Regions from separate parts of the Streptococcus canis genome, predicted to be linked through region 2. Evidence: predicted binding sites of a transcription regulator. Region 2 holds the regulator's gene; the other holds the start of a gene.
The links. The regulator Rex, encoded in region 2, represses fermentation and respiration genes when NADH is low (regulators of the CRP and FNR family bind a similar motif). The targets are predictions, from matches to a motif close to TTGTGAANTANTTCACAA.
Positions count from the first base shown of each region.

Region 1: a site for Rex is predicted at 2,285-2,302, ahead of pflB (formate C-acetyltransferase). Genes of this name have one in related genera too.

Region 1 covers NZ_LR134293.1:864,186-872,269, reverse strand. The annotation lists gene recD2 (SF1B family DNA helicase RecD2) at 1-453, shown strand, start outside; gene EL097_RS04510 (hypothetical protein) at 543-1,031, shown strand; gene dinB (DNA polymerase IV) at 1,123-2,217, opposite strand; gene pflB (formate C-acetyltransferase) at 2,426-4,753, shown strand; gene EL097_RS04495 (GNAT family N-acetyltransferase) at 4,876-5,316, shown strand; gene EL097_RS04485 (serine hydrolase domain-containing protein) at 6,013-6,948, opposite strand; gene EL097_RS04480 (CppA N-terminal domain-containing protein) at 6,945-7,697, opposite strand; gene EL097_RS04475 (sulfite exporter TauE/SafE family protein) at 7,949-8,084, shown strand, end outside.
Region 2 covers NZ_LR134293.1:1,520,586-1,528,669, forward strand. The annotation lists gene EL097_RS07720 (AI-2E family transporter) at 1-41, shown strand, start outside; gene radC (RadC family protein) at 87-767, shown strand; gene EL097_RS07730 (gamma-glutamyl-gamma-aminobutyrate hydrolase family protein) at 774-1,469, opposite strand; gene EL097_RS07735 (redox-sensing transcriptional repressor Rex) at 1,479-2,123, opposite strand; gene EL097_RS07740 (DUF4649 family protein) at 2,306-2,518, opposite strand; gene EL097_RS07745 (DUF1831 domain-containing protein) at 2,588-2,935, opposite strand; gene EL097_RS07750 (cysteine desulfurase family protein) at 2,925-4,052, opposite strand; gene EL097_RS07755 (ribose-phosphate diphosphokinase) at 4,049-5,029, opposite strand; gene EL097_RS07760 (CYTH domain-containing protein) at 5,167-5,742, opposite strand; gene EL097_RS07765 (GTP pyrophosphokinase) at 5,836-6,507, shown strand; gene EL097_RS07770 (NAD kinase) at 6,482-7,318, shown strand; gene EL097_RS07775 (RluA family pseudouridine synthase) at 7,315-8,084, shown strand, end outside.

The DNA.
Region 1 (8,084 bases), 660 kb from region 2:
GCCATGAGCATTCATAAGTCGCAAGGTAGTGAATTTCAGGTTGTTATTTTGCCAATCACCCGTCAAAGTGGACGACTGCTGCAACGCAATCTTATTTACACAGCTATCACACGTTCCAAAAGCAAACTCATTATGCTAGGAGAATTGGCCGCTTTTGATTATGCCATTCACAATGAGGGCATCAAGCGACAAACTTATTTGGTGGAACGCTTCCAAGAGCAAGAACCTGAAGAAAAAACTCAGACCAACCAAACACAAGCTGACCTCGAAAAATCTGCAAATCACTTAAATGGTCAAGTAATCAGTCGTTCAAAAGCACATTCAACCAAGGCTAGCCTAACCAAGCAACAGCAGCCCCTTTGTGTCTTAACTCCTGATAATTTTCTTACCATTGATCCGATGATAGGGATTACAGAAGACGACATCTGCCACTTTTTTCAGAAAAATCCCTAAGAAAGCGTACTTTTGAGTAACTTCTATGGTATAATGTTTTTGTATTAGCACATTATGCTATTTTAAATTAAGGACTTTAGGAGGGTTATATGATTTCCTACGAAAAAGTGCGCCAAGCACTCAAAACATCTACTGTGGCTATCATTATTCTGAATGCTATCGGTATTATCTTGTCACTCATTGGTTTTGCTGGAATTTTCTTCTTACAAAACCAATTGAAGAATGAAGAATTCCGCGCCCAATTAACAACTGAACAATTAGCCCAGCTACAAAGTAGCATGACACCATTTATGATTTTCCTATCTGTCTTAAATGTGCTTGCTATTATTGCCATTATCATCTTTTGTGCTCAAAACTTATCCAAACTAAAACAAGGATTAACTGTTAGCTATGTCCCTTATATCTTAGGGCTTATCCTTGTCGTTATTAGCTTAGTTAGCCAATTTTCAACGGCCTTCTCCGTTATTGCACTTGTCCTTACCCTTGCACAAGCTGCTCTTTATGGCTTTGCTTTTTACAAAGCTAAAACCCTTAACGAAAAAGATAATGATACAGACCAAGACCAAACTATACTGTAGCAGACTAATAGATCCAAAAGCTGATTAGGGAACTCCCTAGTCAGCTTCTTTTTTCTCCTAAATGAGGGGAACGAAAATAACACTCTTCCTCCTATAAATCCAAAGAAATGTCTGCCACCTTATCCTCCAAATTGGTCATGGTCACTCCCAACAAACGAATGCCGACAGGATTTTCGATTAAGCTATCAAAAATATCAGCAGCAACTTGTTCAATTTGCGCAGCCTCCCTTGTCAATTCTGTTAGGGTTACTCGCTTAGTCAAAGTAGTAAAATCGGCATAACGCACTTTGAGCACAACTGTTTTACCTAATTTTTTGTGCTCTTGTAAGAGAGCTGCCACACGCTTAGCATTCTTACTGATTTCTGCCTTGATGTCTGTTTCTTGATAAAGGAGCTTGGCGTACGTCCTCTCACTGCCAATTGACTTGCGTATCCGATCAGGCTTGACGGGAGAATGGCTGATGCCCCTAGCTTTTCGATAGAGGTCAAAACCAAAACGTCCAAAATGGTCAATCAAGGTCATTTCAGGAACTGCTAACAAATCCTGTCCTGTATAAATCCCCATGTCATGCAGTTTTTCAACCGACTTTTTACCAACCCCATGAAACTTTTCAATGGGGAGTTTAGCTAAGAACGAAAGGGCATCTTGGGGCAAGACTAGGGTGAGACCACGTGGTTTTTCAAAATCACTTGCCAATTTAGCTAAAAATTTGTTATAGGACACACCTGCTGAACAGGTCAAGCCCACTTCCTGCCAAATATCGTGTTGAATCAGCTTGGCTATTTTAACAGCAGATTTGATGTCTAGCTTATTATCTGTGACATCCAGATAAGCCTCATCAATAGACATAGGCTCTACCAAATCAGTATAACGCCTAAAAATACGACGAATCTGGTGACCTACTGATCGATACTTATCGTAATTTCCTGAAATGAAAATGGCTTTGGGACAACGCTCATAAGCTTCCTTAGAGCTCATGGCCGAATGAATGCCATATTTTCTCGCTTCATAATTACAGGTGGAAACAACTCCTCGCCCTCCCGTTTCTCTTGGATCTTTCCCAATCACAACGGGCTTTCCTCTTAAGATAGGGTTGTCCCTTTCTTCCACTGCAGCAAAAAAGGCATCCATATCAATATGGATGATTTTTCGTGAGGTGTCATTAATTAGTGGAAAAATAAGCATAAGTCCCTCCCCTCTCTATTATACCTTTTAGGCGTTCTAAAGCCAAAAGAATGCGTTCTAATACAGTTTGTGACTGTTTCAACAATCTGTATTATAAAAGAATCTTAACTTTGTCAAGAATTTTGCTTGGGAAAACGTTTCCTATGTGTTAAACTTAGAATTGTAAATGTAACAGATCGCTTTGTTACTAGAATTTAAGGAGACATTTATGGCAACTGTTAAAACTAACTCAGATGTTTTCGAAAAAGCTTGGGAAGGCTTTAAGGGAACTGACTGGAAAGAAAAAGCAAGTGTATCACGTTTCGTCCAAGCTAACTACACTCCATATGATGGCGACGAATCTTTCTTAGCTGGAGTTACTGAACGTTCACTTCACATCAAAAAAGTTATCGAGGAAACAAAAGCCCACTATGAAGCTACTCGTTTCCCATATGACACTCGCCCAACATCAATTGCTGGTATCCCTGCTGGATATATTGACAAAGACCAAGAATTGATTGTCGGTATCCAAAACGATGAGTTGTTTAAATTGAACTTCATGCCAAAAGGTGGTATCCGCATGGCGGAAACAACGCTGAAAGAAAATGGTTATGAACCAGACCCAGCAGTACATGAAATCTTCACTAAATATGTAACAACTGTTAACGACGGTATCTTCCGTGCTTACACCTCAAACATCCGTCGTGCCCGCCACGCTCATACTGTAACTGGTCTTCCAGATGCTTACTCACGTGGACGTATCATCGGTGTTTACGCACGTCTTGCCCTTTACGGTGCAGACTACTTGATGCAAGAAAAAGTCAACGACTGGAATGCTATCACTGAAATCGATGAAGAATCAATCCGTCTTCGCGAAGAAGTTAACCTCCAATACCAAGCCCTTGGTGAAGTAGTTAAACTCGGTGACCTTTATGGTGTTGATGTTCGTCGTCCAGCAGAAAACGTTAAAGAAGCTATCCAATGGGTGAACATTGCTTTCATGGCTGTATGTCGTGTCATCAACGGTGCTGCAACATCACTTGGACGTGTGCCAATCGTTCTTGACATCTTTGCTGAACGTGACCTTGCTCGTGGTACCTTTACAGAATCAGAAATCCAAGAATTCGTAGATGACTTCGTGCTTAAACTTCGTACGGTGAAATTTGGACGTACTAAAGCTTACGACGCCCTTTACTCAGGTGACCCAACATTCATCACAACTTCTATGGCTGGTATGGGTAACGATGGCCGTCACCGTGTAACTAAGATGGACTACCGTTTCTTGAACACGCTTGATAATATCGGTAACTCTCCAGAACCAAACTTGACTGTTCTTTGGACTGATAAATTGCCAGAAGCATTCCGTCGCTACTGTATGAAAATGAGCCACAAACACTCTTCTATCCAATACGAAGGTGTCACAACAATGGCTAAAGAAGGTTACGGCGAAATGTCATGTATTTCATGCTGTGTGTCACCACTTGACCCAGAAAATGAAGAACAACGTCATAACATCCAATACTTCGGTGCTCGTGTAAACGTGCTTAAAGCCCTTCTTACTGGACTTAACGGTGGTTACGATGATGTTCACAAAGACTACAAAGTATTTAACGTTGTTGAGCCAATCACATCAGAAATTCTTGAGTACGACGAAGTTATGGCTAACTTTGAAAAATCTCTTGACTGGTTGACAGATACTTACGTAGATGCCCTTAACATCATTCATTACATGACTGATAAATACAACTACGAAGCTGTTCAAATGGCCTTCTTGCCAACACACCAACGTGCGAACATGGGATTCGGTATCTGTGGTTTCGCTAATACGGTTGATACCTTGTCAGCTATTAAGTACGCAACCGTTAAAACTATCCGCGACGAAAATGGTTACATCTATGACTACGAAGTTATCGGTGACTTCCCTCGTTACGGTGAAGACGATGACCGTGTAGATGACATTGCGAAGTGGTTGATGGAAGCTTACCACACTCGTCTTGCAAGCCACAAACTTTACAAGAACGCTGAGGCTTCAGTATCACTTCTTACCATCACATCAAACGTTGCTTACTCTAAACAGACTGGTAACTCTCCAGTTCACCGCGGCGTATTCTTGAACGAAGATGGAACAGTTAACACTAGCCAAGTAGAATTCTTCTCACCAGGTGCTAACCCATCCAACAAAGCAAAAGGTGGCTGGTTGCAAAACCTTAACTCACTTGCTAAACTTGAATTCTCACACGCTAACGATGGTATCTCATTGACTACTCAAGTATCACCTCGTGCTCTTGGTAAAACATTTGACGAACAAGTTGACAACTTGGTAACAGTTCTTGATGGTTACTTTGAAAATGGTGGTCAACACGTTAACTTGAACGTTATGGACCTTAACGATGTTTATGACAAAATCATGAACGGCGAAGACGTTATCGTGCGTATCTCTGGTTACTGTGTCAACACTAAATACCTTACACCAGAACAAAAAACTGAATTAACGCAACGTGTCTTCCACGAAGTGCTTTCAATGGACGATGCTGCTGAAGCAATCTCAAAAAAATAATAAGACTAACCTAGATATGATTAATCACTATATCTAGTCACTTTAAGGAAGTGGGAGAACCTATCTGATGTCAATAGCATCAAAGGGTTGTCCTACTTCTTTTTTTAACTTATAATAACCTTATGATTATCAAACAAACACGAAATACCCTAACTGATACTTATTTGGACGCTGTGAAAATCAGACGTCAAGTCTTTATTGCCGAACAAGGGGTTCCTGCCCAGCTTGAGATTGACCGCGACGAGGCCTACTGCCTCCATTTTGTTCTTTATGATGACAAGGGAAAGCCTTGTGCCACTTGCCGACTGCTGCCTGATCCCAACCATAAAACCGTTACCTTACAACGCATGGCCGTTCTCAAAGGCTACCGTGGTCAAACCTTAGGGCAACAGTTAATGACCTATGTCCTCAAGTATGCCAAACAACAAGAAATTGAGCGTGTCACTCTCCATGCTCAGCTCACTGCCAAAACCTTCTATGCCAAGTTAGGATTCCAAGAAGAGGGAGAGATTTTTGACGAAGCAGGGATTGAGCATATTACCATGACCCAAAAACTAGCCTAGTAAAACTTGAGAGAGAAGATCAAAAAGCCCTATTATTGACTTAAAGCACAATAGTAGGGCTTTTAACGGAAGGGATTGAGACATTATTGTCTTTGATAAAGGTGATCAGAAATGATTGCAGAGCCTTTGACTGGCATCAGAAGGGGCAGCCTTTCGTCGGAATGGTATCCTTTATCAACGGCTTTTAGGTTATCAAAAAGCTGTTCAAGAGTATGATTTAAACATTCATCTCTTGAGCAAAGAGATTTCGTTTGAGGGAGGAGTACTTTTAGGAAAAGCTATTGCACAGTATAACCCCAAACAGATTACTGCTATTTTTTCTACTGCTGATGAAATGTTTGTTGGTGTTCAAAAGGTATCGAAACCTCTGGTCAACAAGTTCCTTCTGATTTTTCACGAATTGCTTTGATAATTTACCGTTCATGTCTTATACGAGGCCTAAACTGACCACCGTCCATCAGGAAACAACACAGAAAGTTCAACTATCCTTAATGTCTGGTAAACCTATTGAAACCAAACAAGCCCTTCTTCTCCAATTTATGAAAAGAGAATCTGTCCTTGACAGAAGAAAAACACCCTAAGCATCCGATTTCTGAAACGCTAAACGAAAAACGAAGCCTACACTTACTACCGTGTGAGCTTCGTTTTTATAGTGTTCCTTCATAAACTGATAAGTAACCTAAGGCATACATTACATCACTTATCTTTTTTCAAGTCGTCAATGATAGCGTCTCGAATGAAGCGACGTTCCTTAATCCAGAGAGGACGGTTGTCCTTGTCATAGGTCCGATTTGTCAAAAAAATAGCTGCTGTTTGCTCTTGCTTATTGAGCATGATAAAGGGACCTGTATAACCTGTATGGCTAATCCAATCCCCATCTAGGCTCCATCCTAGCGAACGTGGAGTTGGTTCTTGACTATAATTAGCCCATAAGCCATCTGAAAAGGCATCCTCTAAGTGATGGTTAATAAACCGCTTCAAATCTGTCACCGTTGAAAACAAGCCTGCTGAGCCTGCATGCCTTCCCAAGACCTTAGCCTTGGGATCATGAACCCGTCCATCTCTTATTCCTTTGAAGGTAGGCACTGCTTCTGGTCGTGGCCCAAAGGAAGTTTCTGTCATGCCAAAGGGCTCAAAGACCTGTTCTTGAAAAAGCTGATCCAGGGACTTGCCACAATATTCCTCTAACATGAAACCGAGCAGCAGAAAATTAACATCGGTGTAATGAAAGGTCCTATCGTCCTTGAGAGCCAAGTGATTTAATGACGCTTTTAGTTCCTGCGCATTGAGTTGGTCACGATTAGGGATATAAGGATCCAAGCCACTGGTATGGGTCAATAATTGACGAATCGTCACTCCTTCATGAACCATATCAGGGTAGTAAGTTTTTAACGGAAGATCCAGCTCTAGGGCTCCGCTATTCACCAAAAACAGACAGACCGTGGCAACCCCAACAACTTTTGACACACTGGCCAAATCATAAACCAAGCCTTCTTTGACAGCCTGATGACCATCTGTTGTCCCAAAGTAATAGTCTTGCCATTGACCAGACTGAAAAAGGGCTAGACTAGCCCCTCTGTACAATCCTTTTTGGATATGGTCTTCAATTTGTTTCAGGAGGCCAAGGGTCATTTCGTAAACCAAATTTCTATCTGACTTGGGTCAGAAATCACTAAAACCTTATGCTTTTTATCTGCATAAACCGCATGACCTGCCTCTTCCAAATGCATTTTTAAAGCTGGCATGTCATAATCCGCTGGTACTTGGAATTCTAAAATTTCCAGATCCCAGACAATATGAGGATCTATGGTTAAGTCAGGACCCTCTTCCTGAATAAAATCCATAGCTACTGGTAAGTGCTCACCAAATAAGCCATGGTAAAACCGTTTGGACTGTTCTTCACTTGGAACGTTTAACACGATAATGTCAAAGCTAAATTGACTCAATCCCTTAAAGGCCATATCTTTTTCAAACGATGGTAACTCAGCCCCTTCAAGACTTTTGATGTCATCTTCAGCATGCAATAAAAAGCGATCTCCTTCTGGTGAGACAGTTTCAAAGGCATACCCATTTTGCCCTTTAAAAAGGGTATCATAATGTGCACCATGGGCCAATAACTGCTCAATCTCCTTAGGTTGATTCGTTTTCATCACAATCGTATTGACCTTTTTAGGACCTTCCACGGCACGTGTTCTAACTGAAGGAGATTCTTCAATTACAAATTGTTCTTGTCCTGGTCCCCAAGATGAAAAAATTGCAATCGCATTTTCCTCTGACACCAAACGGAGCCCTAGATTTTTTTGATAGAAAGCGATATTGAGATCACGATTATTGACACGTAATACTGGGGTCTTAAAGACAATATTTTCAAATAAAGCCATCATTTCCTCCTAATCCTCTGCTATTATAGACAAAATTCTGCTTTTTGACAAGAAATTATGTGCTCCTTACCTAAAGTGTCAGGGATAACTAACCATTGACCTCCCAATGAGAGCCTAACCTATCAATACTAATACGTCAACAGCTGATCACGAAGCCTCCAAATACTTGACCCTATATTTGACATTGACCTCACCTTTAGACGAAAAGAACTTGATTGACGACAGGGCATTTTTTTTGTAAACTAGTCTCTATGAATGAAATGATTATCCTCAGACTGATACAAGCTTTGCTGGTCTTGGCAATGCTTTTTATTTTCCTAACCTTGGTTTGGCACCTCAAAACTCAAAAAATTAATCCTTTCAAACGTTTTTGGACAGGTTTTTGGA
Region 2 (8,084 bases):
TTCAGAAAAAACAAGCCATTCAAAAAAAACAGGTTTCTTAACAGGAAACTTGTTTTTTTATCGAATAAATAGATGGAGGTAATAAGATGTATTCCATCAAATGTGACGATATTAAGCTAATGCCTAGAGAAAGACTGATGCGAATGGGAGCTGAAGCCCTCAGCAATCAAGAATTATTGGCTATTTTATTGAGAACAGGCAATAAAGACAAGCATGTTTTAGAGCTATCTTCTCATCTTTTAACGCATTTAGACAGCTTAGCAGACTTCAAGAAAATGTCTTTGCAAGAATTACAAAGTTTAGCAGGCATTGGAAAGGTTAAGGCTATTGAGATTAAGGCCATGCTTGAATTAGCAGCGCGGATTCAGGCGACAGATCAAACCTTGACAGATAGGGTTCTGTCAAGTGTTCAAGTTGCCGAAAAAATGATGGTCGCCTTAGGGGATAAAAAGCAGGAGCACTTGGTTGTTTTATATTTAGATAGTCAAAATCGGGTGATTGAGGAAAAGACGATTTTTATTGGGACTGTCAGGCGGTCAATCGCAGAGCCTAGAGAAATTTTATATTATGCGTGTAAAAATATGGCGACCAGTCTGATAGTTGTTCACAACCATCCGTCCGGAAGTATCGAACCTAGCCCGAACGATTATGGGTTTACCAAAAAAATAAAACGATCATGTGAAGACTTGGGCATTGTTTGCCTAGATCACATCATCGTTAGTTATCAAGCGTATTATAGTTTTCGAGAAAGGTCAGATCTCTTTTAATGTAATCTAGAAATCATTGACAAATAAATCAAAAAGTCGTAAATCTTCTTGCCGAAACCCCTGAAGTAATTCAGGGTGCCATTGGACACCAAGAAAAGGAATAGCAGGATTAGTTGACACGACAGCTTCGATAGTCCCATCGCGCGGGTCTCTAGCAATAACGTTTAAATCATCTGCTACTTTTTTCAAGCTTTGGTGATGAAAGGAATTGATTAAGGTTTTTCCTCCATAAATAGGATATAAGATGGAATCTTTTTCCACCACCATTTCGTGGGACAGAAAATCAGAAGGTGCATCCTGCCAATGTGAGTCAATGTTCTGATTTAAGGAACCACCTAAGGCAACGTTCATTAATTGGGTCCCACGGCAGATTCCTAAAATTGGTTTTTTCTGTGCTATAGCTTCTTTAATGATGGCTAGTTCAAAAAGATCACGTTCGGGAGAAAAGTCGTCATCAAAGGCCGCTTTTTCTTCTTGATAATATTTAGGATCTACATTTTGTCCCCCAATCAAGATAATCTTATCAACCATGGAAACATAAGTTTTAGCGGAGGATTCATCACCAATTGGTAAAATAAGAGGTAGTCCACCCGAATCAGTGACGGCTTGAACAAAACCAGTAGGAGCATACGACCAAGGCAGGTTATCCAAGGCAATGTTTAATCGTTGATTAGCAGTTATCCCTATAATTGGTTTGGGCATCATATCTCCTTAGTTAGGGTGATTTTGATTCATAAAATAGAGCAAGGTTTGCAATTCGCTGGTCAAATCGACAGATTGAACAATCACACCTTTTGGAACTTGCAGATGGACAGGAGCGAAACTCAAAATTCCCTTAATGCCAGCTTCAATCAGTTGCTCAGAAACTTCTTGAGCATAGATACTTGGAACGGTTAAGATGGCTGTTTCAATATCAGTATTGGCAAGACGTTCTTTGATAGTTGAAATACCGTAGATAGGAATACCATCGGTTGTTTTAGTGCCAACAAGAGCATTGTCGTTAGTGTCGAATCCCATAGTGATTTGCATTTTATTACGATCATGGAAGCGGTAATGCAATAAGGCACGACCAATATTACCACAACCGACTAAAATAACATTGGTAGTGGAATGATCATTAAGCAAGTCAGCAAAAAAATTCATTAACTTGGTAACATCATAACCAAAGCCGCGTCGTCCCAATTCTCCAAAATAAGAGAAGTCGCGACGTACAGTTGCAGAATCAATTCCCATCGCATCTGCAATTTGTTTAGAGCTAGCTTTTTCAACTTGGTCAGCGTAGAAACGTTTAAAAATACGGTAATAGAGTGATAAGCGTTTTGCGGTCGCTTTTGGAATAGATTTATCAATAACCACTGTTTTAACTCCTTATAGAATTATCTTTACATTTATCTCTTTCTATTGTAACAGAAGGATTGTGAAAAATGCAACTTTTTGATTAATAATTTGAAGACAGAGTATCTTAGTAGTAGTGAAAAGGGCAATCTGCGTATTTGCTAACGAAAAAAGCCAAGAAGACGATTCTTAGCTCTGCTGGTTTAATGAAGTCCATGATTTTCAAGGAAAAAGTAGAGATCTCCAAAAGAACCGGTGTAATCAAGTTGGTTACCATTTACAACAACCTTGGTTACAGGAAAATAATCTGCAATAGCAATTTGACAAGCAAACTGGGCTTGTTTGTAGTCGTCATAACTGGCATAGGAAACTTGTTTTTCTTGTTTGCTATTGGTTAAGTAGGTAATATCAATCATTGTTTCTTTACCTCCCTTTCTTGATACCATCATTATAGTACAGGGAATCAAGAAATACAATTGATTGGCTTAGTTTTCTGTCTTCGTGAAAATGTCTCGTTCCACTAGGCTATCCATGAGGAAATAAAACTTATCTTGAAGAATTTTATTATCCTCTGTTTTGAAAATATTAACCAATCTTAGTCCAGACTGGTCAGTAATGGCTAATTTAAAACCATTAAGCTCTTTGTTTATGGTAATTTTTAAAGGAAAACCTTCTCCTGAATTAGGAACCTTTTCTAACAAGCGTGTTAATTGATAATGACCAACTGTCGTTTGGGTAAAGGTGGTATCTCTTAAAGTATATTTTTTAACGTTTGGACTGATTTGGTAACGGTATTTACAGTCTTTTAAGCTAATTTCTTTTTCAAATGCCATCTGTATCTCCTAGAATTTTTCTTAAAGTTTGAGCTAACTGCGTAATCTCTTCAAGGGTGTTTTGATCTGACAAGCTAATGCGGATGGATTCTGCTAAGCGATGGGAATCCTTACCAAAATAAGCTGCGAGGACATGACTTGGTTCAACGGTTCCAGCTGTACAGGCAGAACCTGTTGAGACTGCGAACCCAGCTAAGTCAAGTTGGGTCAACAAAACCCCGTTTTGATAGCCTGGAAAGCCAATATTAAGCACATGTGGTAAATGGTTGGGACTTTGATTGATGTAATAAGTCAGTCCATCTAATTGACTTATTAAGTGTTCCCGTAAAGTGGTGATATGGTGGGTTAGTTGAGTTTGCTCAGTCATAGCATCATTTAGGGCCTGTGTCATGCCGACAATGCTTATCATGTTTTCTGTGCTAGCTCGACGTTTTTCTTCTTGGTCTCCACCGTGGAGCAAAGCATCCATTTGTAGCCCCTTACTATACAAGAAACCAACGCCCTTAGGGCCATGAAACTTGTGAGCAGAAGCAGATAAAAAGTCAATCCCAAGTTCGCTAGGAACAACCTTGAGTTTGCCAACAGCCTGAACGGCATCGACATGAAAAGCAGCTTGATGCTCTTTGAGCAGATTTCCAATGTCCTTAATAGGCAGCAGATCCCCTGTTTCGTTATTGGCATACATTATACTCACCAAAATGGTATCATCTCTCAAGGCTTTTTTTAAGTCAGCTAAATTAATTTGTCCATTTTGACAAGGCAAATAAGTGACTTCAAAACCAAATCGTTCTTGGAGATAGGCCATGGCATGAAGAACAGAATGATGCTCAATAGCAGTTGTAATGAGGTGTTTTCCCTTTTTCTGATTGGCTAAAGCATAACCTTTAATAGCAGTATTGTTGCTTTCTGTTCCACCGGAGGTAAAAATTATTTGGCGTTCACTAGCCCCAAAATGATTAGCGATAGCTTGTCGGCATTCTCTAAGTGTTTTACTAGCTTGACGACCATAAGAATGAATACTAGAAGGGTTACCAAAGTTATCTTGCATAGCTACTGTCATAGCCCTAATCACATTAGGACTAAGCGGGGTGGTGGCGGCGTTATCAAAGTAGGTCATGCGTTATTTTTGCCTTTAGATTGATAAGAGAAAAGTGGACTCAAGGGTCTTCTTTCATGGATACGAATAACAGCTTGAGCAATTAAGTCGCTGGCGCTAAGATAGGTCACATTTTCTGGCACACGATTTTTGGTTTTAACAGAATCTGTAACAATGATTTCTTTGATTGGAGCGGTTTCTAAAACATCAGCAGCTCCACCAGCAAATAAGCCATGACTAGCAACGGCATAGATAGCAGTAGCTCCTGCGCGTTCAAGAATTTTAGCAGCTTCTGCAAAGGTTTTTCCAGTATTTAAAATATCATCAATTACAATCGCTTTTTTACCAGCAACATCACCAATGACATAGCCTTCTTCACGTTCTGAATCATCTTGCGCATAGTCAATAATAGCGATTGGGGAATCCAAATATTCTGCTAAGCTTCTAGCACGTTTAATTCCAGAATTTTTAGGACTAACCACAACAGTATCAGCCCCCAATAATCCCAGTTGACTGTAATGTTCTGCAAATAGAGGAACTGTGAAAAGATTATCCACTGGAATATCAAAGAATCCTTGTACTTGAACCGCATGTAAATCAAGTGTTACCACGCGGTCAATTCCAGCTTTCGTTAACATATTGGCTACTAATTTGGCTGTAATAGGTTCACGTGATTTAGCCACGCGGTCTTGGCGTGAGTAACCAAAATAAGGCAAAACAACATTAACGGTGTTGGCACTAGCACGCTTACAGGCATCAATCATGATAAGTAACTCCCAAAGGTTATCATTGACAGGAAAACTAGTAGATTGAATGATGTAAATATCATCACCACGAACTGTTTCTTCAATGTTAATCATAATTTCCCCATCAGAAAATTGGCGTGATGATATTTTTCCGAGTGGAATACCAGATGCTTCCGAAATTTTCTCAGCAATTGGAAGATTTGATGTGAGTGAGAACAGTTTGATTTGCTTGTCAGCATATCGTTCAGTCATGATAGATTTAGCTCCTTAATTTCAATAGGTAGAATAAACGAGGAAAATAATTCCAAGTCTTATTCAAAGTGATTAATTGACGTTACTATTCTAACAAAAAAACAGAAAAATTTCAGTCTTTCTGTTGATTTTATCTATTATTTCTTGGTCTTTTTCAAGGTTTTGCTGAAACGTGCAACCTTACTTTTTGCATATTTGAAGGCAATTTGATGCTGGGTTAAAAAAAGATCAAAATCAATTTTTCCTTTTATAGGGTCAGTGACTTCTAGTTCTAATTCATAGTCTTTAGTATTAGCATATTGATTGTAGTCCAAAGCCATCTTACCGATAGGGGTCTCAGTTTCTCGGCGAATAGTTGTTAGGTTCCCAAAGGTTTTGAGTGCTGTTAAATCAATTCCGGTAGAAGCGATCACATCCAAGGCAGATGACTGAGGAAAATTGCCATATTTAATCATGTCTTTGGCTTGATCAAGGGCAAGGGGGACATTGTATTCACGGTTTCCAACCTTTTCGGGAACTTTTAAGGTTAATTCAGCACTATTTGAGAAGGTACGAATGCGTAGCGACATTTTATGGGCTTTTAAATCAAATTGTTCAGTATCGATATAATAATTGGTCTGGGTGATCGGAGTCACATGACTCATTTGTGAAAGAAGACGATTGTACTCATCTTTGGTTAACAAGGTTTTGTATTCGATTTCTAGGTTGGTCATGGGAAATTCCTTTTAAACTTAATTTGTGCTATAATAAATTGTTATTTCAATTTTATATTAATATCCTAGCTTTGACAAGAAAGGAGAAAACAGATGGTTTTAGATTGGGAAGAATTCTTAGACCCCTACATTCAAACAGTTGGTGAATTAAAAATTAAATTGCGCGGCATTCGCAAGCAATTTCGTAAGCAAAATCGTTATTCGCCTATTGAATTTGTAACGGGACGTGTCAAGTCTGTTGAAAGCATTAAAGAAAAAATGGCTCTACGTGGGGTTCTTGAAGAAAATATTGAACAAGATATTCAAGATATTGCAGGGCTTCGTATCATGGTGCAATTTGTAGATGATGTCGAAGAGGTTTTAGCTTTATTGCGTCAACGACAAGACATGACAATTGTCTATGAACGGGATTATATTCGCAATATGAAGTCTAGTGGTTACAGGTCTTATCATGTGGTGGTTGAGTACCCTGTTGACACCATTGAAGGTCAAAAAAAGGTCTTGGCTGAAATTCAAATTCGTACGTTGGCGATGAATTTTTGGGCAACCATTGAGCATTCTTTGAATTATAAATATGGTGGTGAATTTCCAGAAGAAATTAAAAAGCGTCTTGAAGTGACCGCTAAAATTGCCTTAGAATTAGATGAAGAAATGCGTAAGATTCGAGAAGATATTCGGGAGGCCCAATTATTATTTGACCCCGTAACACGAAATTTAAGTGATGGTGTAGGAAATAGTGATGACACAGATGAATTATACAGATAAGGTGAAGCGGGTTGCTCTTATTGCTAATGGTAAGTATCAAAGCAAACGTGTCGCTTCTAAACTTTTCTCCGTATTTAAGGACGATCCCGATTTTTACTTATCAAAGAAAAATCCAGATATTGTGATTTCCATCGGCGGAGATGGGATGCTTTTATCTGCCTTTCACATGTATGAAAAAGAATTAGATAGGGTACGTTTTGTAGGAATCCACACAGGTCATCTTGGTTTTTATACCGATTACCGAGATTTTGAAGTCGATAAATTGATTGACAATTTAAGAAAAGATAAGGGAGAGCAAATTTCTTATCCCATTTTAAAGGTTGCCATTAGTTTAGACGATGGTCGTGTGATTAAAGCGCGTGCTTTGAATGAGGCGACGGTTAAGCGCATTGAAAAAACGATGGTAGCAGATGTCATTATTAATCATGTTAAGTTTGAAAGTTTCCGAGGAGATGGTATTTCGGTATCAACCCCGACAGGAAGCACAGCCTACAACAAATCTTTAGGTGGGGCTGTCTTGCATCCTACGATTGAAGCCCTACAATTAACAGAAATTTCCAGTCTCAATAATCGTGTGTTTAGGACGCTCGGTTCCTCAGTGATTATCCCTAAAAAAGATAAGATTGAGTTAGTGCCAAAACGATTGGGCATTTATACTATTTCTATCGACAATAAAACCTATCACCTCCAAAATGTTACGAAGGTGGAATATTTTATTGATAACGAGAAGATTCATTTTGTGTCCTCACCGAGTCACACGAGTTTTTGGGAAAGAGTCAAAGATGCCTTTATTGGAGAGATTGACTCATGAGATTTGAATTTGTAGCAGATGAACAAACAAAGGTAAAAACCCTTTTAAAAAGTCATGATGTTTCTAAGGGACTATTGGCTAAAATCAAATATAAAGGGGGCAATATTTTAGTGAATGGTATTGAACAAAATACCATTTATTTATTGCAAGTAGGAGATGTTGTTACCATTGATATTCCCAACGAAGAGCCCTTTGAGAAACTTGAAGCCATTCCTTTTGATTTGGATATTGTTCACGAGGATGATCATTTTCTGGTGATTAATAAACCTGTTGGATTTGCCAGCATTCCGAGTGCCATCCATTCTAATACCATTGCTAACTTTATCAAGGCATATTATGTAGAAAATCATTACCCAGACCAGCAAGTGCATATTGTGACCCGTTTAGATAGGGATACGAGTGGATTGATGCTTTTCGCTAAGCATGGCTATGCTCATGCGAGGTTAGATAAGCAGTTACAAACTCGGTCAATCGAGAAACGTTACTTTGCTCTGGTTTCTGGTAATGGGACTTTGCCAGATGAAGGAGATATTATTGCTCCAATTGGTCGTTCCAAGGATAGTATTATTACTAGAGCAGTTGACCCTATGGGAAAATATGCCAAGACTAGCTACAAGGTTGTGGCACGGTATCCAGAAAATGTGCATTTAGTGGACATAAAATTGCATACAGGACGTACCCATCAAATCAGGGTCCATTTTGCCCATCTCGGTTTTCCACTTTTAGGAGATGACTTATACGGCGGTCGTTTAGATTTGGGAATCAC